DNA from 4 places in the Cobetia sp. 4B genome. Region 2 is predicted to be linked to each of the others. Evidence: predicted binding sites of a transcription regulator. Region 2 holds the regulator's gene; each other region holds the start of a gene.
The links. The regulator FNR, encoded in region 2, switches genes on or off when oxygen is low (the NO sensors DNR and NnrR bind a similar motif). The targets are predictions, from matches to a motif close to TTGATNTANATCAA.
Positions count from the first base shown of each region.

Region 1 (7,207 bases), 590 kb from region 2:
AAGCAGGCCTTGCCCAACTATCAGGTCTTCGATGAGCAGCGCTATTTCACGCCGGGCAGCGAGCCGTGTGTGGTCGAGTGCCGTGGTGCTCGCCTGGGCATCGTCATCTGCGAAGACCTGTGGGACGGCGCGCCGATCCGTCAGGCGCGCGATGCCGGTGCCGAGATTCTCGTCAGCCTCAACGCCTCGCCCTATCACCTGGAGAAGCCGGCCGAGCGCAATCAGCTGTTCGCCGAGCGGGCAGCCGAGGTCAATTGCCCGCTGGTCTACGTCAATCAGATCGGCGGTCAGGATGAGCTGGTCTTCGACGGGGGCTCTGCCGCCATCGATGCCGACGGCAAGACCTGCGTGCAGGCGCCGTGGTGGGATGTCGGCCTGATGCCGGTGCAGTTCCTCAAGGCAGAGGGTGGCAACTGGGTGCCGCAGAGTGGCGAGATCGCCGAGCTGCTGTCGCCGGAGGAGTCACTCTACTGTGCGCTGGTCACCGGGCTGCGTGACTACGTCAACAAGAGCGGCTTCAAGGGGGTGGTGCTGGGGCTTTCCGGGGGCATCGATTCCGGCCTGTCGCTGGCCATCGCCGTCGATGCGCTGGGCGCGGAGCGAGTACACGCCGTGATGATGCCGTATCACTACACCGCGGACATCTCCAAGGAAGACGCCGCCGAGCAAGCCAGGCTGCTGGGCGTGAATTACGAGGTGATGCCCATCGCGCCGATGGTCGAGGCCTTCACCGAGACCCTGGCGGAGAGCTTCGCCGGCAGCGAGCGCGATACCACCGAGGAGAACCTGCAGTCGCGGTGCCGTGGCGTGCTGCTGATGGCCATCTCCAACAAGAAGGGCCTGATGGTGCTGACCACCGGCAACAAGAGCGAGATGGCGGTGGGTTACGCCACGCTCTACGGCGACATGGTCGGCGGCTACAACGCGCTCAAGGATGTCTACAAGAGCTGGGTGTTCCGTCTCGCCAACTGGCGCAACACCATGGGCCCGGCGATTCCGGAGCGCGTCATCACGCGCCCGCCGTCCGCCGAGCTCGCCGAAGACCAGCTCGACAGCGATTCGCTGCCGGACTACGACACCCTGGATGCGATTCTCACCCACTACATCGAGGGTGACATGAGCGCCGAGGCGATCATCCGCTCAGGCTTCGAGGAAGAGGATGTCTATCGCGTGGTGCGTCTGGTCGACCGTACCGAGTACAAGCGTCGTCAGGCACCGGTAGGCGTGCGCGTCACGCCGCGCGGCTTCGGGCGGGATCGTCGCTACCCGATCGTCAATGGCTGGGTGGCCGGCGAATGACGGATTGCGGATTCTTTGCGCAAGACGCTGAAAACGCCTGAATCCGACGATTCTGGCCATGCTGGCAGCACGAAAAAGCCCGTGATCGATGATCACGGGCTTTTCGATGGTGACGCCTGCCGGTCGTCAGACCGTCAGGTCGTCAGCCTTCACGTAACGCGGCTCGAAGGTACGGCCATCCAGACGTTCGTTGTCCGGATCATTCTGGATCAGCACCTTGAGCGTCTCGCTGGCACGGTCACGCAGACCGAGGCCCAGATAGCCCTCGACCATCACGGCCAGCGCATCGCGGGTGGCAGGAGTGTTAGGGTAGTGCTCAATGACCCACTCACCCCGCTTCACGGCAGCCAGATAGGCCTGCTTGCGCAGGTAGAAATCGGCTGTCTGCAGCTCGCCGCGCGCCAGTACGTTGCGCAGATAGATGATGCGCTGACGGGAATCTGCCGCGTAGGTGCTGTTGGGGAAGCGACGTACCAGCTCACCGAAGTCGACGTAGGCATCGCGTGTCGCGCCCAGGTCACGCTTGGAAATATCGATCAGATCGAGGGATTCCAGGCTGAAACGACCCGCGCTGTACGCTGCCAGTCCACGCATGTAGTAGGCATAATCGACCTGCGGGTGATCGGGGTGCAGGCGAATGAAACGGCTGGCCGCGGCGCGTGCCGCCTCCCAGTTGTCGACCTGGTAATAGGCGTAGATCAGCTCCAGCTGCGACTGTTCGGCGTAGCTGCCGAACGGGAAGCGAGTATCCAGGGCTTCAAGTTGTTGCACAGCGGAGTTGAAGCGGCTGGTATCCAGGGAAACCTGGGCCTGACGATACAGGTCCTGCTCCTGAAGATCCGGTGCCGGCTCGTTGGACGCACAGCCAGCCAGCAAGGTGCTGGCCAGGGCGAGGGCAGTCAAGGGAAGGGCGCGCATCGGTTTCCTCATCTCGGGCAATCCATGGCGGGCATGCTAGAATCCGCCGATCCGCACTCACTATAAAGCAAAGGCCCTTTCGTGCGAAACGGCCTCAGAGAGCAATATGGCAGACACCATCAACCGCGAAGAGCGGATCCCGGAGGCGATGATTGGCATGCGCCTTGATCAGGCCTGCGCCGAGATCTTCTCCGACTATTCCCGCGAGCGTCTCAAGCACTGGATCAAGACCGGTGCGCTGACCCTCGACGGTGCCGCCGTCAAACCCCGCGAGAAGGTCTATGGCGGTGAACGTCTGGCCCTGACCGCCGAGCTTGAAGAAGAAGTCAGCCACGAGCCGGAAGATATCGAGCTCGAGATCGTCTATGAAGACGACGACGTGCTGGTCATCAACAAGGAGCACGGCATGGTCGTGCACCCGGGCGCGGGTAACCACGATGGCACGCTGCTCAACGCCATCCTGCATCATTGTCCGGGCAATTCCATGATGCCGCGTGCCGGCATCGTGCACCGTCTCGACAAGGACACCAGCGGACTGATGGTGGTGGCCAAGTCATTGACCGCCCAGGCGGACCTGGTCGAGCAGCTGCAGGCCCGTACCGTGTCGCGCGAGTACGATGCCGTCGTCACGGGCGTGCTGACCTCCGGTGCCACCGTGGATGCGCCCATCGGGCGTCACCCCAAGGACCGCAAGCGTCAGGCCGTCACTCACAGTGGCAAGCCGGCGATCACCCACTTCCGCGTGGTGGAGCGCTTCCGGGGGCACACCCATATCCGCTGCAAGCTGGAAACCGGGCGTACCCACCAGATTCGCGTGCACATGGCGCACCAGCGCTATCCGCTGGTCGGAGACCCGGTCTACGGCGGGCGTCTGAAGCTGCCGCCGGGGGCCAGTGACCCGCTCAAGGAGCTGCTGCGTCAGTTCCCGCGTCAGGCACTGCATGCCCGTCGTCTCGCCTTCATCCACCCGATCACGGGCAAGGAAGTCGAATTCCGCGCCGAGATGCCGGGCGACATGCTGGTGTTGATCGACTATCTCAAGGAAGACATCGCTCGCTGAGGCGGCAGGCTCGCGCGACACGCCGCACAAGGAGAGGTTATGCACGACGAGAGTCTACGCCCGACCCTGATACTGCCGGACTGGCCCGCGCCGAGTCCGGTGCAGGCCTTCGTGACCACGCGTGAGAGCGGCCCCAGCCAGGGGCCGTATGCCGGCTTCAATCCGGCGCTGCATGTCGGCGATGACCCGGCGATGGTGGCGCAGGTGCGCGAGCTGCTCGCGGCGGAGGTCGATGATGGGCGTCCGCTGGCGTGGCTGGATCAGGTGCACGGCACTCAGGTGGTGGATGCCTTCGATGTCTGCCATGGCGAGGACCGGCCGGATGCCCCGCCACGGGCGGATGCCTGTATCAGTACAGGGACCGGGCAGGCCTGTGTGGTGATGACGGCGGACTGCCTGCCGGTGCTGTTCTGTGATCGGCAGGGCACGCGCGTCGGCGTGGCGCATGCGGGTTGGCGCGGGCTGGTCGAAGGCGTGCTGGAAGCCACCATCGAGCGTCTCGGTGATGACCCCGGCGAGCTGATGGCCTGGCTGGGCCCGGCGATCTCCAATGCGCAGTTCGAGGTCGGCCCCGAGGTGCGTGACGCCTTCATCGCGGACTTGCCTGAGGCCGATGACGCCTTCGAGGCCAGCCCCTACCGGCTCGGTCACTACATGGGTGATCTCTACAAGCTGGCACGCCTGCGTCTCGAGCGTGCCGGGGTCGGTCATGTCAGTGGCGGCCACTTCTGTACTGCTTCTGAATCCCGCTTCTATTCCCACCGGCGTGATGATGGCGTGACCGGACGCCTCGCCACGGTGATCTGGCTGCGCTGAGGCGCTGATCAGGGATCTCTGATCGGGACTTGGATCAGCGCATTCCGCCAGCTCGACATGCAGTACCCACAAACGCCCCGCCAACCTGATGTCTCAGGTTGGCGGGGCGCTTCTGTGTCTGGCAATGATGATGGCCGGCGGGGGTAGCCGGAATCTGACCTGGATCAGGCAAATGCCACAACATGCTGCAGCGCGGCGAATCCTGCCTTGAAAGCCGTGCACCAGCCCCCATCTTGAGAGTCAGATACGAAATGTTACAGGCGAAGCTCCTGAGAAAAGGAGTACCGCCATGACTCTCAGGAGAAGGCACCATGCGCATCGACAAACTCACCAGCAAGCTGCAGAACGCTCTGGCGGATGCCCAGTCGCTCGCCGTCGGGCGAGGTCACAATGAAATTCACCCGCAGCATCTGCTGCTGGCACTGCTGGAAGACCGCGATGGCGGTCTCAAGGCACTGGTCAACAAGGCGGGCGGCGATGCCACCAGTCTGATGAGCGGCCTCAAGCGCCAGCTGGATGACCTGCCGACCGTGTCCCAGTTCGACGGCAATGTCGCGCCCTCGCAGGCCCTCGGCAAGCTTCTGAATCTGGCCGATCGTGAAGCGCAGAAGCGCGGCGATCAATACATCGCCTCCGAGCTCGCGCTGCTGGCCGCGCTGGAGCTGGGTGGTGATCTCGGCAAGCTGTTCACCTCCTCGGGCATCAAGAAGCCCGCCCTGACGTCCGCCATCGATGCGCTGCGCGGTGGCGAAGCCGTGGGCGATGCCGATGCCGAGAACAATCGTGAGGCGCTCAACAAGTACACCCTGGATCTGACCGAGCGTGCGCGTGATGGCAAGCTCGACCCGGTGATCGGGCGTGACGAGGAAATTCGCCGCACGATCCAGGTGCTGCAGCGTCGCACCAAGAACAACCCGGTGCTGATCGGTGAGCCCGGCGTCGGCAAGACCGCCATCGTCGAGGGGTTGGCCAGCCGTATCGTCAATGGCGAGGTGCCGGAAGGCCTCAAGAACAAGCGCGTGCTGTCTCTCGACATGGGCTCGCTGCTGGCGGGGGCCAAGTTCCGTGGCGAATTCGAGGAGCGCCTCAAGTCGGTGCTGAAGGAGCTGGCGCAGGAAGAAGGCCAGGTCATCCTGTTCATCGACGAGCTGCACACCATGGTCGGCGCGGGCAAGGCCGAAGGCGCGATGGATGCCGGCAACATGCTCAAGCCGGCGCTGGCGCGTGGCGAGCTGCACTGTGTCGGTGCCACCACGCTTGACGAGTATCGCCAGTACATCGAGAAGGACGCCGCGCTGGAGCGCCGCTTCCAGAAGGTGCAGGTCGACCAGCCCAGCGAGGAAGACACCATCGCCATCCTGCGTGGCCTGAAGGAGCGCTACGAGGTGCACCACGGGGTCGACATCACCGACAGCGCCATCATTGCCGCCGCGCGGCTGTCCTCGCGCTACATCACGGACCGCCAGCTGCCGGACAAGGCGATCGACCTGATCGATGAGGCCGCGTCACGCATCCGCATGGAACTGGATTCCAAGCCGGAGGAGATGGACCGTCTCGACCGCCGACTGATCCAGCTCAAGATGGAGCGTGAAGCGCTCAAGAAGGAAACCGACGAGGCGGCGCTCAAGCGTCTCGGGGCGCTTGAGGACCAGATCTCGGAGCTGGAGCGGGAATACGCCGACCTCGATGAGGTCTGGAAGGCCGAGAAGTCCAGCATTCAGGGCGCGGCCCAGTTCAAGGCCGAGCTGGAGCAGGCGCGTATCGATCTGGAGCAGGCACGCCGCGCCGGCGACCTCAGCCGCATGTCGGAACTGCAATACGGCGTGATTCCGGGGCTCGAGAAGCAGATCAGCGAAGCCGGCGAAGGCGAGGCGGATACCTCCGCCCACGTGCTGCTGCGCTCCAATGTCACCGAGGAGGAGATTGCCGAGGTCGTCTCGCGCTGGACCGGCATTCCGGTCGCCAAGATGCTCGAAGGCGAGCGTGACAAGTTGCTGCGCATGGAAGAGGCGCTGCACGAGAAGGTGATCGGCCAGGACGAGGCGGTGATCGCGGTGTCCAATGCGGTGCGTCGCTCACGCGCTGGGCTGTCCGATCCGAATCGTCCCAACGGCTCCTTCCTGTTCCTCGGTCCGACCGGTGTCGGCAAGACGGAGCTCTGCAAGTCACTGGCCAACTTCCTGTTCGACACCGAAGAGGCGATGGTGCGCATCGACATGTCCGAGTTCATGGAGAAGCACTCCGTGGCTCGCTTGATCGGCGCGCCTCCCGGTTATGTCGGCTATGAAGAGGGCGGCTATCTGACCGAGGCCGTGCGCCGCAAGCCGTACTCCGTGCTGCTGCTCGACGAGGTCGAGAAGGCGCATCCGGATGTCTTCAACATCCTGCTGCAGGTGCTGGAAGATGGCCGCCTGACCGACGGTCAGGGACGTACCGTCGACTTCCGCAACACCGTGATCGTGATGACCTCCAATCTGGGCTCGGAAATGATCCAGCGCATGAGCGGCCTCAATGGCGAGCTGGCGGAAGACGAGGGCAGCACGGAAAGTGTCGACGAGCGTGCCGAGCGCAAGGCGGCCTTCCAGTACGACGACATGAAGACGGCGGTGATGGAAGTCGTCGGCAATCACTTCCGCCCGGAGCTGATCAACCGCATCGATGAAGTGGTCGTGTTCCACGCGCTGGGACAGGCGCAGATCGCCTCCATCGCGGGCATCCAGCTTGAGCGTCTCAAGGCGCGTCTGGCCGAGCGTGATCTCGGCTTCGAGATCACCGACCCGGCGATGGCGTTGCTGGCCAAGGCCGGCTTCGATCCGGTCTATGGCGCTCGCCCGCTCAAGCGCGCCATCCAGAGCCGCATCGAGAACCCGCTGGCCCAGGCCCTGCTGGGCGGTGACTTCGTGCCCGGTGACGTCATCCATGTCGGCGAAGAGGGCGGGGAGTTGACCTTCACGCGCTGATTCGCACGCCCGTGAGTGACGCCCCACCGTGACGGAAGCACGCCCTTCCGCTTGCGGTGGGGCGTTTTCGTGTCTGCCGCCTGGGCGCAAAAAGACAACCCGGCGTGAGGCAGGCTGAAATTCACGAAGCAGAAAATTGCGAATTTATCGCTAT
Region 1 covers NZ_CP059843.1:4,046,285-4,053,491, reverse strand. The annotation lists gene H2O77_RS16590 (NAD+ synthase) at 1-1,299, shown strand, start outside; gene H2O77_RS16585 (outer membrane protein assembly factor BamD) at 1,426-2,217, opposite strand; gene rluD (23S rRNA pseudouridine(1911/1915/1917) synthase RluD) at 2,324-3,277, shown strand; gene pgeF (peptidoglycan editing factor PgeF) at 3,317-4,093, shown strand; gene clpB (ATP-dependent chaperone ClpB) at 4,405-7,053, shown strand.
Region 1: clpB (ATP-dependent chaperone ClpB) is a predicted target of FNR. The motif match lies at 4,248-4,261, and genes of this name have one in related genera.

Region 2 (7,207 bases):
ATGATGCTCGTTTCAAGCGCTGGCGGGCGCTGTTCCTGGCGCCGGATTACCCGGTGGATGACCTGCCGGATTACGACCTCAAGACGGCCTCGAATCCTTTCCTGACCTTCGAGGCCATTCCGGCCGAGTCACGCTATCGCTTCATGCTGGATGAGTCGCAGAACACCATCATGGGCTTCATCAAGGGGCCGGTCTGTCGCGGGCAGGTCGCGGTGGATGTGATCAATGATCACTTCTGGGTCGGCTTCACTGACCCGAAGATGTTCAGTCACCCGGAAGTGGAACGCACCCTGGCCGAGGAAGGGAAGAATCTCAGCCTGCCCGCCGAGCAGAGCAGCAATGCGTTGCCGATCAGCTCCTGGGTCAAGTTCGAGAGCAAGCAGACCGCCTATCTCAAGGCCAAGCAGCGCCTGATGTCCCAGGCCTATCTCGATGGCGATCTGCGCCTGGATGAGCGAGTGCTGTGGGACGGCAGCGGCTGGACCGAGGGCCCCGGCCAGGGGCGCAACCCCAACGCGGCCCTGACCATCTATCGCCACTTCGACAATGCGGCGGTGATGAAGGGGCTGGTCGGTGGCGTGCCCAAGACGGGCTGGATCATCGATTACCCGATGCTGGAGCGCATCCACTATCTGCTGGTCGCCGGCTTCGATGTCTACGGCAATCTCGGCCATCAGCTGGTCACCCGTCTGTACATGGACTTCCTGCGCATGGAAGGCGAGAACAACCTGCTGGTGCTGTTGCCGGCAGGTGAGCGCCAGGCGGTGCATGACAGCTGGTATCGCGACGTCAGCCCCGGCCTTGGCGAGCTGCTGTTCAAGAAGCCGCCGCAGTTCGATGCGCCCAGTGGCATCGTCTGGACACCGCAGGAGCTGTCATCGCCGGACCAGGCGCGCCTTGGGCTGATGCGGCGCATGCAGGAGCGCCTCGCACCGGAACTCGGCCATGAGCGCAGCCTGAGCAATGTCGAGGATGAGCATGTGCGACATGAGCTGCAGGCCCTCGCTGCGGTGCAGGGAGTCTCGGCCAGCCTGATGCCGGAGGTGACGATCGTCGCGCTGGAGGATGGCACTGATGACTCGCCGCGCCTTTACAGCGTGCTGCGCAATTCCGCCCACGCCAACATCACCAGTCTGTTCGATGAGGAGGAAAATCGCCGTCCTGAGGAAGACACTCTCGATGTCTTGCGGGGCGTGGCGGGCGATTACCCGAATGCCTTCTGGCGTCTGACGCCTGACACCCTGACGGGGCTGGCAGAGCGTGTGGCGGCACTCGAGACCGAAGAGGACTATCGCGCCCTGCAGGCCGATATCGGGGTGCGCCGGACTGACCCGCGCTTCTGGGAGTTCTCCGACAGCGTGCTGCGCACCAACTATGCTGATCGCCCTGTCGAAGCGGGCCTGCTGGACTATAACCGCCTCGAGAACCGCTGATCGCCAGCGAAGGCCGAGACAAGCCCTATTGTCATGACTATCTGGGCTGTCAGGGTTGTCAGGGTTGTCAGGGTTGTCAGGACGACTGACGACTGGCCTGACAGAAAGAAGAAGCCCGCCACGCAAATTGCGTGGCGGGCTTCTGTCTTGTGTGGTGCCGGCATGGCGCCCTGGCGGCGGATCAGCGCAGTGTCGCTCAGCGTGTTGTGCTGTCAGCAGGCGTCATCAGCGACCACCCTGACACTCGCCTTCGGCCAGTTCGATCAGGCCATCCAGATGCAGGATATGCACCTCGCGGGCACGAATGTCGACCAGCCCCTGGGTCTGGAAGCGGGTCAGGATACGGCTGATGGTTTCGACGGCCAGCCCCAGATAGTTGCCGATATCGGCGCGTGCCATCGAGAGGCGGAAGCTGTACGGCGAATAGCCACGGCGACGGAAGCGCTGTGACAGGTTGACCAGGAAGCTCGCCAGTCGCTCATCGGCTGTCTTGCGCGACAGCAGCATCATCATGCGGCGATCTTCGTGCAACTCCTTGCTCAGGCTCTTGAACAGCTGGGTCCTCAGCTCCGGCATCTGCTCCGAGAGCGCATTGAGGCGGTCGAAGGGAATCTCGCAGACGGTGGTGGTTTCCAGCGCCACCGCAGTGCCGGGATAGCAATTGCTGTCGATGGCATCCAGCCCGGCCAGCTCGCTGGGCAGGTAGAAGCCGGTCAGCTGCTCCATGCCGCTGTTTTCATTGGTGATCTGCTTGAGACTTCCGGAGCGCACCGTGAAGACGCAATCGAAGGCATCGCCCTGGGTGAAGAGTACTTCCCCTTTTCTGAGTGGCGCGCGACGGCGGATGATGGCGTCAAACTGGTCGATATCTTCCATGTTCAGTGCCAGTGGCAGGCACAGTGAACTCAGCGAACAGGTCTGGCAGCGGGCTTCATGGGCGCGCAAGCGGTGTGATGCCTGTGCATTGGCCGTCATGGTGACTCTCCTGAGGAATGTCACCGCTACCCCTGGGGCAGGGCAGCGGAGGGGTCTTTCGGGCGCAACGAATGGTGGGGCGGGGCCTTGTCGCCCGCCGCTACCCTGCTCAGCCGATGTGATTCGAGCGGCCAGGGTCTGAGCGCTCATCGGCTGGGGCAGTGCAATTTCGTGGCGCCATAATATTAGATTTTATTAATTCATTATCCTGCCCAACCCATGGGCGTTGCAAGGTGTGTGAACTTTAGGCCTGGTTGGCCCCGCATGACCATACCGCGACGACCTGCCTCAGCCAGCTGCGCCGAGCAGCAGGATCAGTGCGCCGGCCAGCGTCGCCAGTGCCAGTATGCCCCAGGCACGTGGCGCTGGTGTGTCAGGCTGACGTACGCCGTTGATGCGATGTTCCTGCATGGGGCCATCGCCTTCGCGCTCGTCGCTGTCAGCGCTGGCGGCGCGCGAAAGGCTGCCCAGTGCCAGCATGGCGAACAGCACCAGGCTGCCCAGCGTGAGGGCCAGCACCCAGAGATTCCAGAACAGGGGGAGTCCAGTTGTCTCCAGCAGATTCATGTCGTGTCTCCTGAGCGGTGTCCTGTCATGGGTCGCGGCTGGCGATGTCGCTCGCGGGGGCGGCCTGCTGCAGGTAGGCGAGCAGCGCCGTGATTTCGGCAGTGCCACGCACGTCATTGGGGGCGGCGAGAATCTCGTCTTCCGCGTAGGGCACGCCCAGGCCTTGCAGGGCTCGCATGCGGGCCGCGATGCCTTCGCCGCTCAACGCCCGCTCGAACAGCCACGGGTAGGCGGGCATCGCTGAGCCCGGCACCTGACTGCGCGGGTCATTCAGATGCAGGCGCTGCCAGGCGTCATCATGCTGCGCAGGCAGCTGGCTCAAATCCGTCCCCCAGCGCTCGACGCCCCAAAGCGAAGGGCGGTCGTAGTAGCGCTCCCGGGCGATCGTCGCATCGCCGTGGCGCGCCGTATCGCCCGGTAGATCGCGCACCATGCGTGTGTGGCATTGCTGACAGCCCTCGCGTTGGTAGATGCGCTGGCCCTCCAGCGCCAGGGCGCTCAGCGGTTTGAGGTCTTCGGGTGCGCTGGCGAGACTGGGGTGAGCCCCGAGCGGCACCAGCTGGGCGAGGGCGCCGAGGCTCATGGTGAGCAGGCATAGTGCCGTCATCAGGCCGGCGTGACGTTCGAGCAGGACATGTCTCATGCGTAGTGCCCTCCCGAGGCTGTGCCAGGGGGCGTGGTAGAGGGGGGCGCAGAGTGCCTGGCAGGTTCTGATGATGCCTTGTGCGAGCCGGAGCTCAGGCGCTGGCGCTCGTGAGCGGCTTGGCGTTCGCTCTTTTGATCAGCCAGGGTGCGCGTCACATTGAGGAGCATCAGCAGCAAGCCGAGCGCCCAGCAGGCGAGCCCGCCCAGCGAGATCATCATCGGCATGCGGGCCACTTCCAGCACCTCGCTCAAGGTATATAGCGGCCTGCCGTCATCTGCCGGCACATGCCACATGCTGCCTTGAAGCAGCGTGGTGGCCCAGCTGGCGGCAACGCACAGCAGGGTGCCGATGATGGCCAGCAGGGAGTGCGTCCTGAGCAGCGCGAGGGAGCGCATCGGGGGCAGCAGGTGGTAGGCCATCACGATGGCGACTGTCGCGACTACCCCCAGGCTTGCTGCCGGCGACAGACTGTTGGCGGCACTGAAGGTCAGGGCGTTGAGTGTCGGCAATGACAGCAGGCTGTATTCAAGAACCGCGAGGGCGAAGCTGATCAGAGCTGCCGCCAGCAGGCAGTTAAGCGGATCCCGGCGCAATGAGTGCCAATCCTCCTTGAGTGTCATCAGGCCATTGAGGCTGAGTGCCAGCCCCGGCGCCAGCAGCAGGATGCCCATCGCCATGCCCAGCGTCTGGCTCCAGGCCGGCAGGGCGCTCGCGAACAGCAGCGGAGCACCTCCCCATGTCACCAGCAGCACCAGCATCCAGAAGCTGGTGGTGGCCAGCCGGTGCGAGTAGAGCGGCAGCCGCGAGCGGCTCGTCACCATGTGATGGAGCAAGGCAATGAGGCCGAATGCGAACATGCCGCCGGGGAGTGGCCCTGCCTGCCAGCGCTGAATCAGTGCCTCGAGGCTGCCCGTGAAGAGCGGTATCGATTCAAGCAGGCCGATCGGCACGCTGAGCGAGATCAACACATGCTGTATCAACACCAGCATCAGGCCGGCGATGAAGTACCAGCAGGCCACCGGCAGGCGGCGCAGCGTGCGCTGTTCCAGCATTGTGAAGAAGACCCACGCCACGGCCAGCCAGACGAGGGTCATCAGGAGATCGACGAGCCAGGGCGCTTCGGCCATGTACTGGCCCGAGGAGTAGCCTGCGACAATCGCCAGTGCGCCGAGCGCGACCACGGCCTGCCAGCCGAGGAAGGTGAAATGCATCAGCTTGAGCGTGAAGGGGGGCAGTGCGATATCCGCTATCGCCGTCTCGGCGTCCGTGCGTGATTCGCGTTGCAGGACACTGTGCATGGCGATGGAGTAGCCGCCGGCGATCACTGCCGAGCCGCCCAGACCATAGAGCAGCAGGTGATGTTGCAGGGGAGCGAGGCGGCCGTAGCTCAGCCAGGCCACTTCCGGCCCCAGCGAGGGCCATAGCCAGATGAGGTTGAGCCATACGGCCAGACAGAGGCTGAGCAGGCCCCAGATGACGGCCATGTGAGCGAAATCATGGCTTGCGTGATGATGGTGGTTCACGCGGGGATGGCAGGCCGAAGCCTCAAGAGCTGTACGCATATCACGACCTCGTCGGCAGTGGGCGAAAGCGCAGTGCTGGTGGAGACGGTGCTGGAAGCGGCGCTGCGGGAGCGGTCATGTCATCGACGCCCCTGTCAGGGCAGCAGGGCTGGCGCTGACCGATATCACGCGCGACCATGACCGACTGACAGGCCATCCCTCGCGCTGGAATGCAGCGTTTACCCCTCATCGGTTCCAGCGTTGTCTGGCGCGAGCCGTACGAGATCAACAGGAGAATTTCGCTTGCCCGCCGTCACTTCATCATCGGACGAAGATGCCAATGCGTCCAATACGGCTGAGGTTCCCAGCCCTTACGCCGAGGAAGGCTTTGGTGTTGCCAGCCTGGCCGATGTCGCCTCGGAGCTTGCTGCCCGCCAGACCATGTCCCACGACGCGCTGGCCGCGCGAGGGCCGTGGCGAGGCTGGTTGGCGGAACTGGGCCCGCTTGAGATCCATGGACGACCGGAGCGTGCCCTGCTGTTGCATGCACATGGTGCCGGCGCCGGGCGTGAGACCGACTTCCATCAACAGTTCGGCGCTGCCTGCCTGATGCAGGACATGGCGTGGCTGGCATTCGATTTCGGCTATCTCGTCAGGATGCGCTGCGAAAGCCGTCGCCGACCGCCGCCCCGGCTGCCCGGGCTGATCGAGGAGATGGCGCGCTGGTGTCAGGCGCTGATGGCGTGTGTGGCGGCCGTCGACTCCTTGCGATCGCTGCCCTGGCTGGTCGGCGGCAAGTCGATGGGCAGTCGTGTGGCCTCCCATCTGCTGGTGGAGTTGACCCGGGCGGCGCATGCGCGGTTGCCGGTTGGGTGGTACGCGCTGGGCTATCCATTTCATCCCACGGGCAAGCCCGACAAGTTGCGCATCGACCATCTGCCGGATATCCCGATGGCGGGGGTGATCTGTCAGGGCAGCCGCGATCCCTTCGGAACTCGCGAGGAAGTGACGGAATATCCGTTGCCGGAAAGCCTTACATTGCATTGGCTGAATGATGGCGAACATGATTTCAAGCCACGAAAAGCGAGTGGCGAGACGCGTGAAGGACTGATTTCGCGTGCGGCGCAGGCCTTGGCCAATCACCCGGCGCTGGGCGGAAAACGGCAGTGAATCGCCACCATGCGAGGGGCATTACCCTGGCCTTCGATGGCGACAGCGGCATGTCAGAATGATGACGCAACGCTGATGTTTACTGGCCTGCAGGCGAGATGCAGCGGGAAAGTCCTGTCTTATCAATACTCTGTCGCGGACGATTGCTGAAATTGCGCGCAAAAAAAGTATTGACTCATGGGCCGGATTCCGTAGAATGCAGCGCCAACGAGACAGGGGTGGTTAGCTCAGTTGGTAGAGCACCAGCCTTACAAGCTGGGGGTCACTGGTTCGAACCCAGTACCACCCACCATTTGAAAAAAGTCATTGCTTTTCAAAGCGTTACTTGATTAAATGGCCTGGTTCGTTAGCAGAAGCAAGCGATTGTCGTGGACCGGTAGTTCAGTTGGTTAGAATGCCGGCCTGTCACGCCGGAGGTCGCGGGTTCGAGTCCCGTCCGGTCCGCCATTCTCGTTTGTGATGCGCCCGATGTTGAGTTGTTCTGAAGTGGACCGGTAGTTCAGTTGGTTAGAATGCCGGCCTGTCACGCCGGAGGTCGCGGGTTCGAGTCCCGTCCGGTCCGCCATCAGAATCGCGAGATATCACCGCTGCTTGCAGCAAAGATCGTTTGTGTTGGGTGATTAGCTCAGTTGGTTAGAGCACAAGCTTCACATGCTTGGGGTCACTGGTTCGAATCCAGTATCACCCACCAATGCGGACCGGTAGTTCAGTTGGTTAGAATGCCGGCCTGTCACGCCGGAGGTCGCGGGTTCGAGTCCCGTCCGGTCCGCCATTCGATCTCATGGAATTCGTGAAACCCGAGCTTTCGAGCTCGGGTTTTTGCGTTTCTGGCTGTCGGAAAGTCTTCAGTACTGATCCAGCCCCACTTGTCTCCCTGTCCTTGCCTCTTTCCTCTCTCTTATCTCTTCTCGACC
Region 2 covers NZ_CP059843.1:320,659-327,865, forward strand. The annotation lists gene H2O77_RS01450 (fatty acid cis/trans isomerase) at 1-1,433, shown strand, start outside; gene fnr (fumarate/nitrate reduction transcriptional regulator Fnr) at 1,659-2,408, opposite strand; gene H2O77_RS01460 (hypothetical protein) at 2,697-2,975, opposite strand; gene H2O77_RS01465 (cbb3-type cytochrome c oxidase subunit II) at 3,001-3,618, opposite strand; gene H2O77_RS01470 (cbb3-type cytochrome c oxidase subunit I) at 3,615-5,105, opposite strand; gene H2O77_RS01475 (alpha/beta family hydrolase) at 5,427-6,293, shown strand; tRNA gene H2O77_RS01480 (tRNA-Val) at 6,510-6,585, shown strand; tRNA gene H2O77_RS01485 (tRNA-Asp) at 6,664-6,740, shown strand; tRNA gene H2O77_RS01490 (tRNA-Asp) at 6,782-6,858, shown strand; tRNA gene H2O77_RS01495 (tRNA-Val) at 6,908-6,984, shown strand; tRNA gene H2O77_RS01500 (tRNA-Asp) at 6,989-7,065, shown strand.

Region 3 (7,207 bases), 1.0 Mb from region 2:
GCATGCGCATGCCAGCCTGGTACGACATTCTCGAAATGAATCTCGGGCGGCGCGTCGATGAGGTGCAGCTGCGTGAATCCGCAGCCTACGTGCATGCCTTGATCGAGGAGCAGATCGCCCTGGGCATCGCCAGTGAGCGCATCATTCTGGCCGGCTTCTCCCAGGGCGGCGCGGTGGTCTATGAGGCGGCGTTGAGCTGCGAGCGTCCGCTGGGCGGCTTGCTGGCGCTCTCGACCTATTTCGCGACCAGCGCGACCATTGCGCCGAGCGCCGCCAATCAAGGCCTGGCCATCAGTGTCCATCACGGTACCCACGACGATATCGTGCCGCTGGCACTGGGTGAGGCGGGCGCCGAGAGTGCGCGTGCGCTGGGACATCCGCTGGAATGGCAGACCTGGCCGATGGCGCACGCCGTGTGTCTCGAGGAAATCGAGGCGATCGGTGAGTGGTTCAAGGCGCGTCTGCTGGCCTGATCGACTGTCAGTATCGACTGCCAGAGCAAAAACGCCGCTGATGGAGTGATTCGTCAGCGGCGTTTACGTGTGCTGCCAGCGGTCCCGTCATGCGCCGACAGCCCTCATGTCAGATGCTGGTCGCGCTCAGCAGCGATAGCGGTAGGCGAGGTGTTCATCCTTGCGAGGGCCGGTGATGCGCCAGTCGAGATCAAAGCCCAGGGCATTGCCCGCCTCATCGCGCACGATGACCAGCGTGGCGGCGTAGAGGTCATCGATGCACAGATGCGCTTCACGACTGACGAAGTGGTCTTCGCCTCGAGCGCTGTCGGCCACCAGATCGAACAGGAAGACGGCGGCATCGCGTCCACGACGTTCATGACTGAGCGACAGCGCCTCGCCATCCGCGGCCAGCTGCCAGCGATAGCGGTTGTGGAAGTTGACGCTGGATGACTGGCCCTCGAGCTGGAACTGGCCCTGCTCGAGAAATACCACGCTCTCCGCCTCTTGCTGAGCCGCCTGCCGTGCCCCGTCATGAGGGAAAGCAGCGGCTTCTCGAGAGACCGTCACCTCGCCGCTTCCCTGGCCAGACCAGGCATTGCGCGATGCCGGGCCGGAGCGTGACGAAAAATCCAGCTGGCGGATCTGCGCGAGCAGCGCATAGAGGGTTACAATTGGTGTCAACTTCTTCTGGCTACCGAGTTTACTCGTCATGTCCTACCTGATTGGTGTCACGGCCCTCTGGGCCTTCTCGTTTTCCCTGATCGGCGTCTATCTGTCCGGTCAGGTCGATAGCTATCTGGCCGTACTGACGCGTATCGTGCTGGCGTGCCTGATCTTTGCGCCGTTCATGCGCCCGCGGGCGATCAGCGGTCGTCTGCGCTTCCAGTTGATGGCCATCGGCGCGATCCAGCTCGGCCTGATGTACATCTTCTTCTATCGCTCCTTTCTGCTGCTGCCCGTGCCGGAAGTGCTGCTGTTCACCATCTTCACGCCTATCTACATCACCTTGCTCGATGACCTGATGAACAAGCGCCTATCGCCATTCTACCTGCTGACCGCCGCGATTGCGGTGCTGGGTGCGGCGATCATTCGCTACAACGGGGTCAGTGACGGCTTCTGGCTCGGCTTTGCGGTCGTGCAGGGCGCCAACCTGTGCTTTGCCATCGGGCAGGTGGCCTATCGTCAGGTTGCTCCGCAGCTGCCGGCGGATGTCGCCCATCGCCATGTGTTCGGCTGGTTCTATCTCGGCGCGCTGGCGCTGGTGATCGTGATGTTCCTGCTGTTCGGCAGTACTGACAAGCTGCCGTCGCAGCCGGTGCACTTCGTGGTGCTGGGCTGGCTGGGCATCGTGGCCTCGGGGCTGGGCTACTTCCTGTGGAACAAGGGCGCGACGCGGGTCGATGCCGGCACGCTGGCGATCATGAACAATGCGCTGGTGCCGGCGGGCCTGCTGGTCAATCTGCTGATCTGGAACCGCGACGCCGACCTGGCGCGTCTGGCGCTGGGTGGAGCGGTCATCGTGGCGGCACTGGTGATCAATCAGGTGTGGGCACGTCGCCGCGAGCAGGCGCTACGCATGGCCTGAAAGTCTGTGCCATAAGCAAATCCAGACATCGCACCTCAATCAGCCCTCGCCCTGTGCGAGGGCTTTTTGCAGGTGAGCGGTGAGGCGCGCCAGTATCTCCTGCTGGCGGGGAATCTCGTCAGAGGGCCGCGCAGCGTTCTGCATCGCTTCTTCGCCGAGCTGGGCCGCATTGAGACGCAGGCCGGACTGTTCGGCATTGAACAGGCTGCCGGGCAGGGTGGCGATGCCTGCATTCAGCAGGTCCTGATGCAACTGCTCCAGCTGGCGCGCCTCAAGGCTGGGCAGGCCACACCATTGCAGATAGCCGCCGCTCGGCGGCGGCAGCCAGACTCGGTCACCCAGCGCTGCGCTCAGGTGTGCGCGCAGACGTTCCAAGCGGCGCGCATAGCAGCGTCGCATGCGCTGCACATGGCGGCCGTAATCCCCGCTGGTGATCAGTTCGCTCAGGGCAGCATGCATCCACGGCATGTCGCCCATGCCATTGGCCCAGCGTGCCCGAATCATCGCCTGCAGCCCCAGTGGTGACTCCTGCTCGGGCCGTGACAGCCACAGCCAGCCGCAGCGGGTGCGGGGGTCCAGCGTCTTGGAAAATGATCCGAGACTGATCAGCGCAGGCATCGGCCTGTCGTCATGGCGATGGGCGAGGTCGGCCAGCCACGGATGGCGGGTATCGAAGCTCAGCTCGGCAAAGGTGGTGTTCTCGACCAGCAGGATGGCGTGGCGGGCCGCAAGTGCCAGCAGGCGGTGGCGATCTGGCGTGCTCAGCTGCCCGCCCAGGGGATTGTGGCCATCCGCGGTCACGATCAGGGCATCCAGCGTCAGGGCGGGCGTCTTGTCATCATGACGTTCGAGCAGACGCTCGAGCGCCTCGACATCCAGTCCCTGGTGCGCGCGGGCCGGAATGGCGATCGCCTGATGGCCCTGGGCTTCGATGGCGGCCACGATACCGAAATAGCCCGGCGCTTCGACGCCGACCCGACAGCGGCCCTTGGCGGCACGCAGCTGGCCGAGCAGCAGTGACATGCCATGCTGCGCCCCCTGACTGATCAACAGGGCCTCGCTGTCACAGGGATGGCCGTGGTGGCTGAGGTGCTGGGCGATGGCGGTGCGCAGCGCGCTCGAGCCCGGCGGCAGAGCATAGGCGCTGGGATGCTGGGCATGCGCCCCGAGCTGAGTGCGCGCCAGACGATACAGGCGACGCACGGCGGGGGCGTCCAGCTCCGGGTGAGCGGCACCCAACGGCGCCAGGCGCGGATCACTGGCATTCGCCATCGCCTGCCATGCCGGGTCACTGATGGTGAGTGTGGTGATGGCGCGCGGTCTGTGATGTGACTCTCGCTGCCCGTGCTGTCCGTGCTGCCCTACGCCGGGATGACGGGATGAAGTCGGGCTGGTCTGTGAGCCGCCATTCAGGGCGCCATTCAGGTCATCCGGGGCGTGAGCAGCCTGCGTCGATGGCGCGACCCGATAGCCGGCGCGCGGTTCGGCGATGATCAGGCCCGCCGCCTCCAGCTCGCCATAGGCACGAATCACGCTGTTGAGGCCGAGCCCCGACTGCGCCGCCTGCCGCCTTAGCGAAGGCAGGCGCTGTCCTGCGCTCAGTTTGCCCGTCGCCATCTGGGCCTTGAGCCGCTCGACCAGCTGCTGATAGCGCGGCAGCGTCGCGGCTGTGGCGCCTGAGCTGGCGCCTGAACTGGTGGTTGAGTTGATGGCATCGCCGGCAAGCGAAGGGCGGCTGGCGGACGAAGCGTGCTCGGCGGATGACATGCCTGTCTGTACCCCTTGAATTGGAGATTATCTGTATCTTGTGCCCCCTTGAGGGTTCGCGGCAAGCTGAAGGCTCATGTCGTGGTCCCGTCGGTGCACGTCCTGCACCTGCCTATGGGCCGATCGCTTGTCATTTCTCTCGCTGGAGTCTGCGTGATGTGGATGCCACTTTGCTTCGTGTTTCTGTTCGCCAGCGGCTTCATCGCCGCGCGCTTCGGTACCCTGGACGCTGAACCCTTCACCCTGCTGCTGGTGCGCAGCCTGCTGGTGCTGCCGGTGCTGGGAGTGATTCTGTGGCTGCGCCGCAAGCCGCGTCAGTGGGGCCGGCGCAACGACCGTCTGGCGCAGATGGGCATTGGCATGCTGTTGCATGGCGCCTATCTGGGCGGCGTGTTCGCGGCGGTCAAGGCGGGGCTGCCGGCGGGCCTGACGGCGCTGCTGGTCAGTCTGCATCCGCTGGTGACGGCGGCCTTGTCTCTGCCGTTGTTCGGCGTGCGGCTGGGCGCCAAGCAGTGGGCTGGGCTTGGCTGTGGTGCCATTGGCGTCAGTCTGGTGCTGGGGGCAGGGCTTGCCAAGGATGGCGCGGGCACCCTGGAGTGGCCGCTGATCGGGCTCGTCTGGTGCCTGGTGGCGCTGATCGGCGTGTCCAGCTCGACGCTGTGGCAGAAGCGGGTCTCAGGGCGCATGGGGCTGGTCGAGGGACTGATGTTCCAGTATCTCGGTGCGGGCGGGGTATTCGTCGTCGCCGCGACCAGTGTCGGCAGCTTTGCCTTTGACCCCACGCCGCGCCTGCTGATGACCATGGCCTGGCTGGTGATCGCCATCTCGGTCGGTGCCATCTGCCTGCTGATGCTGATGCTGGAGCGGGGCGAGGCCCATCAGGTCGCGCGCACCTTCTTCCTGGTGCCGCCGTGTGCCGCGCTGATGGCATGGTGGCTGTTCGATGAGCAGTGGACCGCGCTGATGGTGGCGGGCGCGGCACTGGTGGTGCTGGGCCTGGTGCTGGACCGCCCGCGTTCGGGCAAGGTGAGCAAGGCGCCGGCGGAGGACGTCACGCCGCCTTCGCCTTCAACTCCCTCAACGCCCTCAACCTCAACAGCTTCAGCAACTTCCAAGGCCTCGGTAACGAACAGTGGGCAAGCCGCCCCGCGCTGAGGCGTGCCGAGCGCACAACTCACAACTCACCAAGTACAACGCCCCGCCGGCCCGAGATGGGCTGGCGGGGCGTTGTCGTTTCTGGCCAGTCAGATGCGCTAGCCAGGAAGTGGCTGATCAGAAGCGATAGCTGATCCCGGCCATGGTCACGATGGGGTCGATCTCGACCTTGTCGTTGACGCTGCCCGCCACGGTGACATCGGAATCGATATCCAGATACCAGGCGGCGACGTTGGCCGCCCAGTGCTCGTTGATCACCAGATCGACGCCGATCTGTGCGGCCGCGCCCCAGCTGTCATCCATCTCGAGTTTGGTGCCATCGTCGAGGGTTTCATCGGAGAAGTGGGTGTAATTGACCCCCGCGCCGATGTACGGCTGGATGCGCGATTCACGTCCGCCAAGCGGGTAGTACTGCAGTGTCAGGGTCGGCGGCAGGTGATCGACGGAACCGGCTTTCTGGCCATTGAGCGAGATGTCGTGGTCGAAATCCTGCGCCGCCAGCAGCTCGATACCGAAGGTGTCGGTGAAGCGATAGCCGAGAGTGAAGGCAAAGGCGCTGTCATCATCGACATCCACGTCGGCACCGATGGCATCGATGCGACCGTTGTCACTCTTCGGCGAGACCTTGGCGACACCCGCACGCGTCCAGAACTGCCCGGCGCCGTAGTTGAGAGAGTTGAGCGAGCTGAGAGAGTTGAGAGAGCTATAAGAGCTGGCATTCAGCGAGTCGACGGCCATGGCCGGTGCGGCGCCGAGAGTCGCGAGGCTGGTGAGGCCTGCCAGTGCCAGAAGCTGCCACGGGCGTGCTGCAGAGCGCGGGCTACGCGAAGTCAGGTGCGCGGGGAGGGAGGCTGAGCGAGTGACGACGTCGGACATGATGGCTCCTGAAGGATGGCGGGAAACAATGCCCTCATTCTAGGTAGCCGAATTTCGAGAAATTTGATCTGGGGCAAGAGTTTACGGGCGTTCTTGCTCGGTCAGGGACGTGGTTGATCCAGGTCAATTTCTGCGCCACGTCGTTCAAGATCCGCCGTGTAGCCGTTGGCTGCCCACAACGAAAACGCCGCAGACCCGAAGGTCTGCGGCGTTTGTGTGTGATGCCCATCTGGCGCCTGGACGGCTCGACGTTGCCGAGCTCCATCGCTGACGTTTTCATGACGCGGCATCACACGGCTTGCCAGGTACTCGCTGGAGGCATGTTCACGCCTCGTGCAAGGACTTAGAAGCGGTAGGTGACACCGGCACCGACAGTGACCGGGTCCAGCTCGGTGTCGTTCACGTCCTGACCGGCGATCTTGGTATCGGCCTTGACGTCGGCGTAACGAGCGAAGCCGTTGACGGCCCAGGCTTCGGTGATCTTGAGGTCCACACCCAGCTCGGCAGCGGCGCCGTAGCTGTCGTCGATGTCCATGCTCTGGCCACCGGCAGACTCACCGGAGAAGTGGGTGTAGTTCAGGCCGACACCAGCGTACGGCTGGACGCGGGCTTCAGTACCGCCCAGCGGGTAGTACTGCAGCATCAGGTTGATCGGCATCTGATCGAAGCCACCGGCGCTGTTTTCCCAGTCAGTGCTGAATTCTTCAGTGGACTGCAGGGCGATGGCCAGATTGTCGTGGAACATGTAGCCCACGGAACCGGCGAAGCCAGACTCGTCCTTGGCGATCAGACCGTTGCCGTTGTTGCTCTTGCCGTCGACCTTGGCAACACCACCGCGCAGGAAGGTATCACCCTTGCCATATGCCATGGCGGATTGTGCGCCCATAGCCATGGTGCCGGCGATAACAGTAGCGGTCAGGATCTTGATAGCTTTCATGTGTAATTCTCCTTGAAGCTTGGCTTCGTAAGCTGCCTGTCAGCAGTGCCTCGCTACCCTACGGCTTGGGCCGTGTGCTCTGCGTGGCTGCGTCGATCAGGGGACGCTGCAAACTATAAAAAACAGCGTTCTGTTTGGCAAGCATTTTTTTAGAACGTTGTTTGAAAACTTATTAGGTGCCCTGTTAGCGGATGTTACCGATTATTTCAGGGAAGTTTAATGTCTCACGAGTGAGACTTGTGCTGACGCATTCGAGCGACATCCTCATTCATCCTCGCGCAAGGTGACCAAGACCTTGGTCGCATGCCGTGCGCGAGGTTATTGCTCACTACGCCAAAGATCGTCACCGGCTTCTGCAGGCTCAGCGCCGCTTGCGTGCGGCGCGTGCTTCCAGCTGTTCCAGCCACTGACTGACCTCGGCGCTCTGCGCAT
Region 3 covers NZ_CP059843.1:1,343,593-1,350,799, forward strand. The annotation lists gene H2O77_RS05765 (carboxylesterase) at 1-473, shown strand, start outside; gene H2O77_RS05770 (DUF6314 family protein) at 600-1,166, opposite strand; gene H2O77_RS05775 (DMT family transporter) at 1,165-2,040, shown strand; gene H2O77_RS05780 (PLP-dependent aminotransferase family protein) at 2,080-3,807, opposite strand; gene H2O77_RS05785 (DMT family transporter) at 3,964-4,962, shown strand; gene H2O77_RS05790 (OmpW family outer membrane protein) at 5,080-5,700, opposite strand; gene H2O77_RS05795 (OmpW family outer membrane protein) at 6,182-6,775, opposite strand; gene H2O77_RS05800 (lipopolysaccharide kinase InaA family protein) at 7,137-7,207, opposite strand, start outside.
Region 3: H2O77_RS05790 (OmpW family outer membrane protein) is a predicted target of FNR. The motif match lies at 5,952-5,965, and genes of this name have one in related genera.

Region 4 (7,207 bases), 240 kb from region 2:
TCCACACTCTCGGCGAGCTGTGCCTGTCGCCGGTGGGGCTGTCGATGGTCACCAAGCTGTCACCGGTGCGCATGGGCGCGCTGATGATGGGCGCCTGGTTCGCCTTCGTGGCGCTGGCCAACTACCTGGCCGGCATGATCGGCTCGCTGGTCGGCGAAGCCGGTGCCATGAGCGTATTCGGCGGCATCGCCATCACCGGCGTGCTCGGCGGCCTGCTGCTGCTGGTGTTCGCCGGCAAGCTGGTGGACTGGATGCACGGCGCGGAAGCGCGTCATGACGGCCCGCTCGAGACCCAGACCAGCCACGGCTGAGTGCTCTGTGACGGTGACTATCGCTGTCGACCAGACGACAGACTGCTGCAACGCAAACGCCCCGCTCAATGAGCGGGGCGTTTGCGTTATCACTGCCAGCAACAGGGCCGTAAGAGAGCGTGATGCGCCTAGATGGAGTCCGGCTCGAACAGCTGCTGGAAGTTGTCGACGGCGCTCTCGGCATCGTCGATCGCATGGAAGCGCGCCACGTGATAGAGCGCCTCGCCCTCATTGGCCAGCGGCAGGTTGGCCATGCCGATGATGATGCCATCCGCGGGTGACAGCACCTCGCTTTCGCTGTTGCCGAAGGGGTCGGCGACGATGCCCAGCACCTGATGCTTCTCGACGCGGTCCCCCAGGCCCACGCGGCTCTGGACGATGCCATCGATGGAGGCACGCGCCCAGCTGGAGCCGTTGGACATCTCCACCGCACGCGAGCTAGGCTTGCGGTCGCGGTCCTTGGCCAGCATGCCGATGGAGCGCATCACGCGCTTCACGCCGCTGACCCCCGGGCGAATCGCCCACTCATCGAAGCGCAGTGCCTCACCGGCCTCATAGGTGATGACCGGCACGCCGCGCTCGCTGGCATAGGCGCGCAGACTGCCCTCGCGCAGCTCGGCATTCAGCAGCACCGGCGCGCCGAAGGCGTCCGCCATCTGGCGCGTGGCATCACTGCCGGTCATGGTGGCGCGGATCTGCGGCAGGTTGGTGCGATGAATCGCGCCGGTGTGCAGGTCGATGATGTGGGTGGCCTGATCGGCGATCTGCTCACGGAACAGCGCCGCCACCCGCGAGCCCAGCGAGCCGCTCTCGCTGCCCGGGAAGCAGCGGTTGAGGTCACGGCGGTCCGGCAGGTAGCGCGTGTGCTGCACGAAACCGAACACGTTGACGATGGGCACCGCGATCAGGGTGCCGCGCAGCCGCGAAAGGCTGGAACTCTTGAGCAGCCGCCGCACGATCTCGACGCCGTTGATCTCGTCACCGTGGATGGCACCGCACACCAGCAGCACCGGGCCGGGCTGACGGCCATGCACCACCTCGACGGGGATGTGCAGCGGCGCATGGGTGTAGAGCTTGGCGACAGGCACATCGACCTGGGCCCGCGTTCCCGGCGCGATGCGGGTACCGCTGATTTCAAATGGAGCGCGTGACATCGCCACCTCAGAGATTGTTCGACCAACGAGCGGCAGGCACTGCGACATGCCCGCCAGATCAGGCTACTCGCCCAGTGTCTCGAAAGAAAACACTGTGCGACATGCGCCTTTTAGCGCATTGGTGCGCCAAGGGAAAGACTTCATTGCAGCGTGTCGGGATGAAGCGCGGGCAGAATTGTTCAACAATGGGCCTTCACGACTCACCTTGCCCGCCCTCTCGACATGAGATGCCCGTGACCGATTCTCTCGACGCCCTGCTGACACTGCCCGATTACTCTGCGCTGGCCTGGAGCGCGATCATCTTCTCGACCTACCTGACCGGCATCTCCAAGGGCGGCTTCGCCGGTGGCTTCGGCTCGCTCTCGGTGCCGCTGATGGCGCTGGCCATCGGGCCGCTGGAAGCCGCCGGCATCCTGCTGCCGCTGTTGCTGGTGATGGACTTCCTGAGCTCCCGCGCCTGGTGGGGCAAGCAGCTGTGGTCGGAGGTGCGCATCATCCTGCCCAGCGCCGCCATCGGCATCGCGGTGGGCGTGGTGCTGTTCGATGAGCTGGACGAGAACATGATTCGCGGCCTGCTGGGTGTCATCTCGCTGCTGTTCGCCGCCTATATGCTGTTCAAACCGACAGCCAGGAAACCGCTGCCCCGCTGGCTGGCCATTCCTGCCGGGGCCACCGCCGGTTTCACCAGCTTCTTCGCCCACGCCGGCGCCCCGCCCTACAACCTGTACATGATTCCGCGCCAGCATCCCAAGGAGACCTTCATCGCCACCACGGTGATCATCTTCGCTGGCATGAACCTGATGAAACTGGGCCCCTACGTGGCGCTGGGCGAGATCAACCTCACCAGCCTCTCCACCTCGCTGCTGCTGGTGCCGGTGGCCTGGGCGGGGGTCAGAAGCGGCCTGTGGCTGCAATCCCGCGTCAACGAGAAGTTGTTCTTCCGCCTGATCATCATCGCGATGGCGCTGGTGGGTGTGCAGCTGATCTACAAGGCCTGGGGCTGATGGCCGCAAGGCCCATCACGGCCTGACGACCACTGCCGCCAGCCATTGAAAACACCCGCCACGGCCCTTGAGGTCGAGCGCTGGAAGCCCCCTTGAGAACGATCGAGACAACGCCATGACACACCACATCAGCTACTACCATGCCCATCTCTACTACACCGATGAGCAGAGCCTGGCCGCCGCTCGCGAACTGGCGGCCCAGGCCGAGCAGCGCTTCACGCTGCGCGTCGGGCGCTTCCACCAGCAGCCGGTCGGCCCGCACCCGCTGTGGAGCTGTCAGCTGTCCTTCCTGCCTGAGGAATTCGGGCGCATCATCCCGTGGCTGGCACTCAACCGTGGCTCGCTGGACATCTTCGTGCACGCCGGCACCGGCGATGACCTCTTCGATCACACCCAGGGCGTGATGTGGCTGGGCAACTCGCATACGCTGAATCTCGCTGCCTTCGCCAGCGAGTGAGCCCGCGGCAAGCATTGAGGCCCGGGCAATGGTTGACGCCCACCGCGGGCCTGACACGCTATCATCGCCTGACACCACTGACTCAAGGATGCCCCCATGACGCGACTGCGCCGCCTTTCCCCTCGTGCTGCCCTGCTGGGTGTGATGGCCTCAGGCCTGCTGCTGGCCGGCTGTGATGACAACGAGGTCGGGGATGTCTCGCTGGGCCTGTTCACCACCAAGGACATCAAGATCGAGAGCCTGATCGACCCCAAGGTGCCGGGCGTGACCTGCCACCTGAGCAACATCGAGGCGGACCTCGACTTCTCCGATCCCTCCGACATGAGCATCGCCTGCCGCCAGACCGGCCCGATCACGGCGGAGATGATCGCCGACATCGACACCTCCAAGAGTGGCGAGGAGGTCTATCGCAAGTCCAAGAGCGTGCTGCTCAAGAGCCTCAAGATTCGCCGCATTCTGGATCGCGACTCCCAGAGCCTGCTCTATATCGCCTACAGCACCAAGGAAACCAGCGGCAGCTTCAAGCATGCGCTGAGCAGCGTGCCGCTGTGGGGCAGCGACGCCTGGCAGGCACCGGCAGCGCAGTGAGGCACCCGAGCGTCTGAATCAAGCCCCGATTGATCAAGCGCTTACTCATCAAGCTCTGACTCAACAAGCTCTGGTTCATCAAGCGAAAGCTTCACCATCATCCCCTTGAAGTTGTGGGCTGTCGCTCCAAGGTCTTGTGTAACGGCTAGCCAGCCGGATTTTCATTCGCATGACGCAAAGGAGTGACACACGATGTCGAGCCCGGAGCACAAGCAGAAGATCTGGAAGCTGATCAAGGATGTGAAGGTCGGCATGTTGGTGACGCAAGGCGACGGCATGCCCCACGCCCGCCCGATGCATCTGGTGCAGGATGACTACGACGGCACCCTGTGGTTCTTCACCCGCGCCAGCGCCGAGAAGGTGTTTGAGGCCAAGAAGGACAGCGAGGTCTGCCTGAGCTTTTCCGATCAGGATGATGGCGTCTACGTGTCGCTGAGCGGTCATGCCAATCTGCACCGTGATCAGGGCCTGATCGACAAGTTCTGGAATCCGTTCGTGGCCGCCTGGTTCCCGGAAGGCAAGGATGACCCCGACGTCACCCTGCTGGAGATCTCGGTGCAATCCGGCGAGCACTGGAAGGCCAAGGAGAGCAAGGCCTATCAGCTCTACGAGGTGGCGCGCGCCAACCTCGACAAGGACCACACCCCGGACATGGGCGAGAACGAGAAATTCGGCACGGTGTAAGCAGAAGCCCGAGCTCGTCATGGAGAGCTCTTTGCAGTGCCCGTGTGAGAGCCAACGCGCACGACCATGCCAGACACGACAACGCCAGCCCTCGGGCTGGCGTTGTCGTGTCTGGCAGCCTGCCGTTTCCAGCAGGCCTGTCATCGGTGGTGAGGATTCAGGTCAGCGAACACCTCAGGCCTTCATGTCGAGCACGATGCGCCCTTCGATCTTGCCGTCGATCATGCGTCCGAAGATGTCGTTGATGTCCTCGAGCTTGCCGGTCTGCACGGTGGCGGCGACCTTGCCTTCCGCGGCGAAGTCCAGCGCCTCCTGCAGGTCCTGACGCGTACCGACGATGGAGCCACGCACCGTGATGCCATTGAGCACGGTGGAGAAGATCGGCAGCGGGAAGTCGCCCGGCGGCAGGCCGTTGAGCACCAGGGTGCCGCCACGGCGCAGCATGTTCTGGGCCTGATCGAAGGCCTTGGGTGATACCGCCGTCACCAGCGCGCCATGCGCGCCGCCGATGTCGCGCTTGATGACGCTCGCCGGGTCTTCCTTCATGGCATTGACGGTCACGGTCGCGCCCAGACGGCGGGCCAGTTCCAGCTTGGCATCATCCACATCCACCGCCGCCACGTTCAGGCCCATGGCGCGTGCATACTGCACCGCCATATGTCCCAGCCCACCGATGCCCGAGATCACCACCCACTGGCCGGGGCGGGTGTCGGTCATCTTGAGTCCCTTGTAGACCGTGACCCCGGCGCACAGCACCGGCGCGATCTCCACGAAGCCCACGCTGTCCGGCAGGCGGCCGACGTAGCCTGCGTCCGCCAGCGTGAACTGGGCAAAGCCGCCATTCACCGAGTAGCCGGTATTCTGCTGGCTCTCGCACAGCGTCTCCCAGCCACCCAGACAATGCTCGCAGTGGCCGCAGGCCGAGTAGAGCCAGGGCACCCCGACACGATCGCCTTCCTTGACGTGGGTGACGCCCTCGCCCACCGCCGCGATGGTGCCAACGCCTTCATGGCCGGGAATGAACGGCGGATTGGGTTTCACCGGCCAGTCGCCATGCGCGGCGTGCAGGTCGGTATGACAGACCCCGGAGGCGGCGACCTCGACCAGAATCTCGCCACGTCCCGGGCGCGGTACCGCGACCTCCTCGATCACCAGCGGTGCACCGAATTCACGTACCACGGCGGCTTTCATGCTGTTATCCATGACGTACTCCTCATCCATTGAAGACTGACGAACATTCAAGAAAGACGGACATTCAAGACAGACGAACCAGCAGAGTTGCGGCGGAGAGTTGCGCCGGAGAGTGTGGGCTTGCGCCTGCATGCGCCAGCGCCCGAGCCAGTGCAAAGCTTGCCTCTCCATTGAAACCGGACGCAGCGCTCCCTGCCCTGCGCCAGATCAAGCAATCGGATCTGGCGCGGGCATCGTTGTCATTTTCTCAAGCAAGAATCGCGGGAGGCGTGCAGCACCACCCAAGGCGGTGGCGCTGCCAGCCAGGCCTAGAAGAAGCCGAGCGGATTGATGTCGTAGCTGACCAGCAGGTTCTTGGTCTGCTGGTAGTGCTCCAGTGCCATCTTGTGGGTCTCGCGACCGACACCGGATTTCTTGTAGCCACCGAAGGCGGCATGGGCGGGATACTGGTGGTAGCAGTTGGTCCACACACGACCGGCCTGGATGCCACGCCCCATGCGGAAGGCGACGTTCATGTCACGGCTCCAGACGCCGGCGCCGAGACCGAATTCGGTGTCATTGGCGATGGCCAGCGCCTCGGCCTCGTCACGGAAGGTCGTGACGGCCACCACCGGCCCGAAGATCTCCTCCTGGAAGACCCGCATCGAGTTGTTGCCCTTGAGCAGGGTCGGCTGGATGTAATAGCCGTTGGCCAGCTCGTTCTCCAGCTGCTCGCTGCTGCCACCGGTGAGCACCTCGGCGCCTTCCTCGCGGGCGACATCCATGTAGGACATGATCTTGTCGAACTGCTCGCGGGAGGCCTGGGCGCCGACCTGCACGTCGGTGTCCAGCGGGTTGCCGCGCTTGATGGTCTTCACGCGCTCCATCACCCGAGCCATGAAGTCGTCGTAGATGCTTTCCTGGATCAGGGCGCGTGACGGGCAGGTGCACACCTCGCCCTGATTGAAGAACGCCAGCACCAGGCCTTCGGCGGCCTTGTCGATGAACTCGGGTTCGGCATTCATGATGTCGGCGAAGTAGATGTTGGGCGACTTGCCGCCCAGCTCCACCGTGGAGGGGATGATGCTGTCGGCGGCGCACTTGAGAATGTGCGAGCCCACGGGAGTGGAGCCGGTGAAGGCGATCTTGGCGATGCGCTTGCTGGTGGCCAGCGCCTGACCGGCCTCAGCCCCGTAGCCGTTGACGATGTTGAGCACGCCCGCCGGCAGCAGGTCATTGATCAGCTCCGCGAGCACCAGAATCGAGGCCGGGGTCTGTTCCGCCGGCTTGAGCACCACGCAGTTGCCGGCCGCCAGCGCCGGGCCGAGCTTCCAGGCCGCCATCAGGATCGGGAAGTTCCACGGGATGATCTGCCCGACCACACCCAGCGGCTCATGGAAGTGATAGGAGACGGTATTGGCGTCGATATCGGCCGCGGTGCCCTCCTGGGAGCGCAGGCAACCGGCGAAGTAACGGAAGTGGTCCGCCGCCAGCGGAATATCGGCGTTGAGCGTCTCGCGCACCGCCTTGCCGTTGTCCCAGGTCTCGGCGACGGCCAGCATCTCGAGGTTCTGCTCGATGCGATCCGCGATCTTGAGCAGGATGTTGGAGCGCTCCTGCACCGAGGTCTTGCCCCAGGCAGCGGCTGCCTTGTGGGCGGCGTCCAGCGCGAGGTCGATATCCTCCGCACTCGAACGCGGGATACGGCAGAAGGCCTCGCCCGTCACGGGGCTGACATTGTCGAAGTACTCACCCTTCACCGGCTCGACGAAGCGACCGCCGATATAGTTGCCGTAGATATCCTTGAACGTGACCAGCGCATCGGCGCTGCCCGGGGAG
Region 4 covers NZ_CP059843.1:561,777-568,983, reverse strand. The annotation lists gene H2O77_RS02445 (peptide MFS transporter) at 1-311, shown strand, start outside; gene H2O77_RS02440 (succinylglutamate desuccinylase/aspartoacylase family protein) at 440-1,465, opposite strand; gene H2O77_RS02435 (sulfite exporter TauE/SafE family protein) at 1,699-2,469, shown strand; gene H2O77_RS02430 (DOPA 4,5-dioxygenase family protein) at 2,585-2,926, shown strand; gene H2O77_RS02425 (CreA family protein) at 3,023-3,514, shown strand; gene H2O77_RS02420 (pyridoxamine 5'-phosphate oxidase family protein) at 3,707-4,198, shown strand; gene adhP (alcohol dehydrogenase AdhP) at 4,373-5,401, opposite strand; gene H2O77_RS02410 (aldehyde dehydrogenase family protein) at 5,698-7,207, opposite strand, start outside.
Region 4: adhP (alcohol dehydrogenase AdhP) is a predicted target of FNR. The motif match lies at 5,587-5,600, and genes of this name have one in related genera.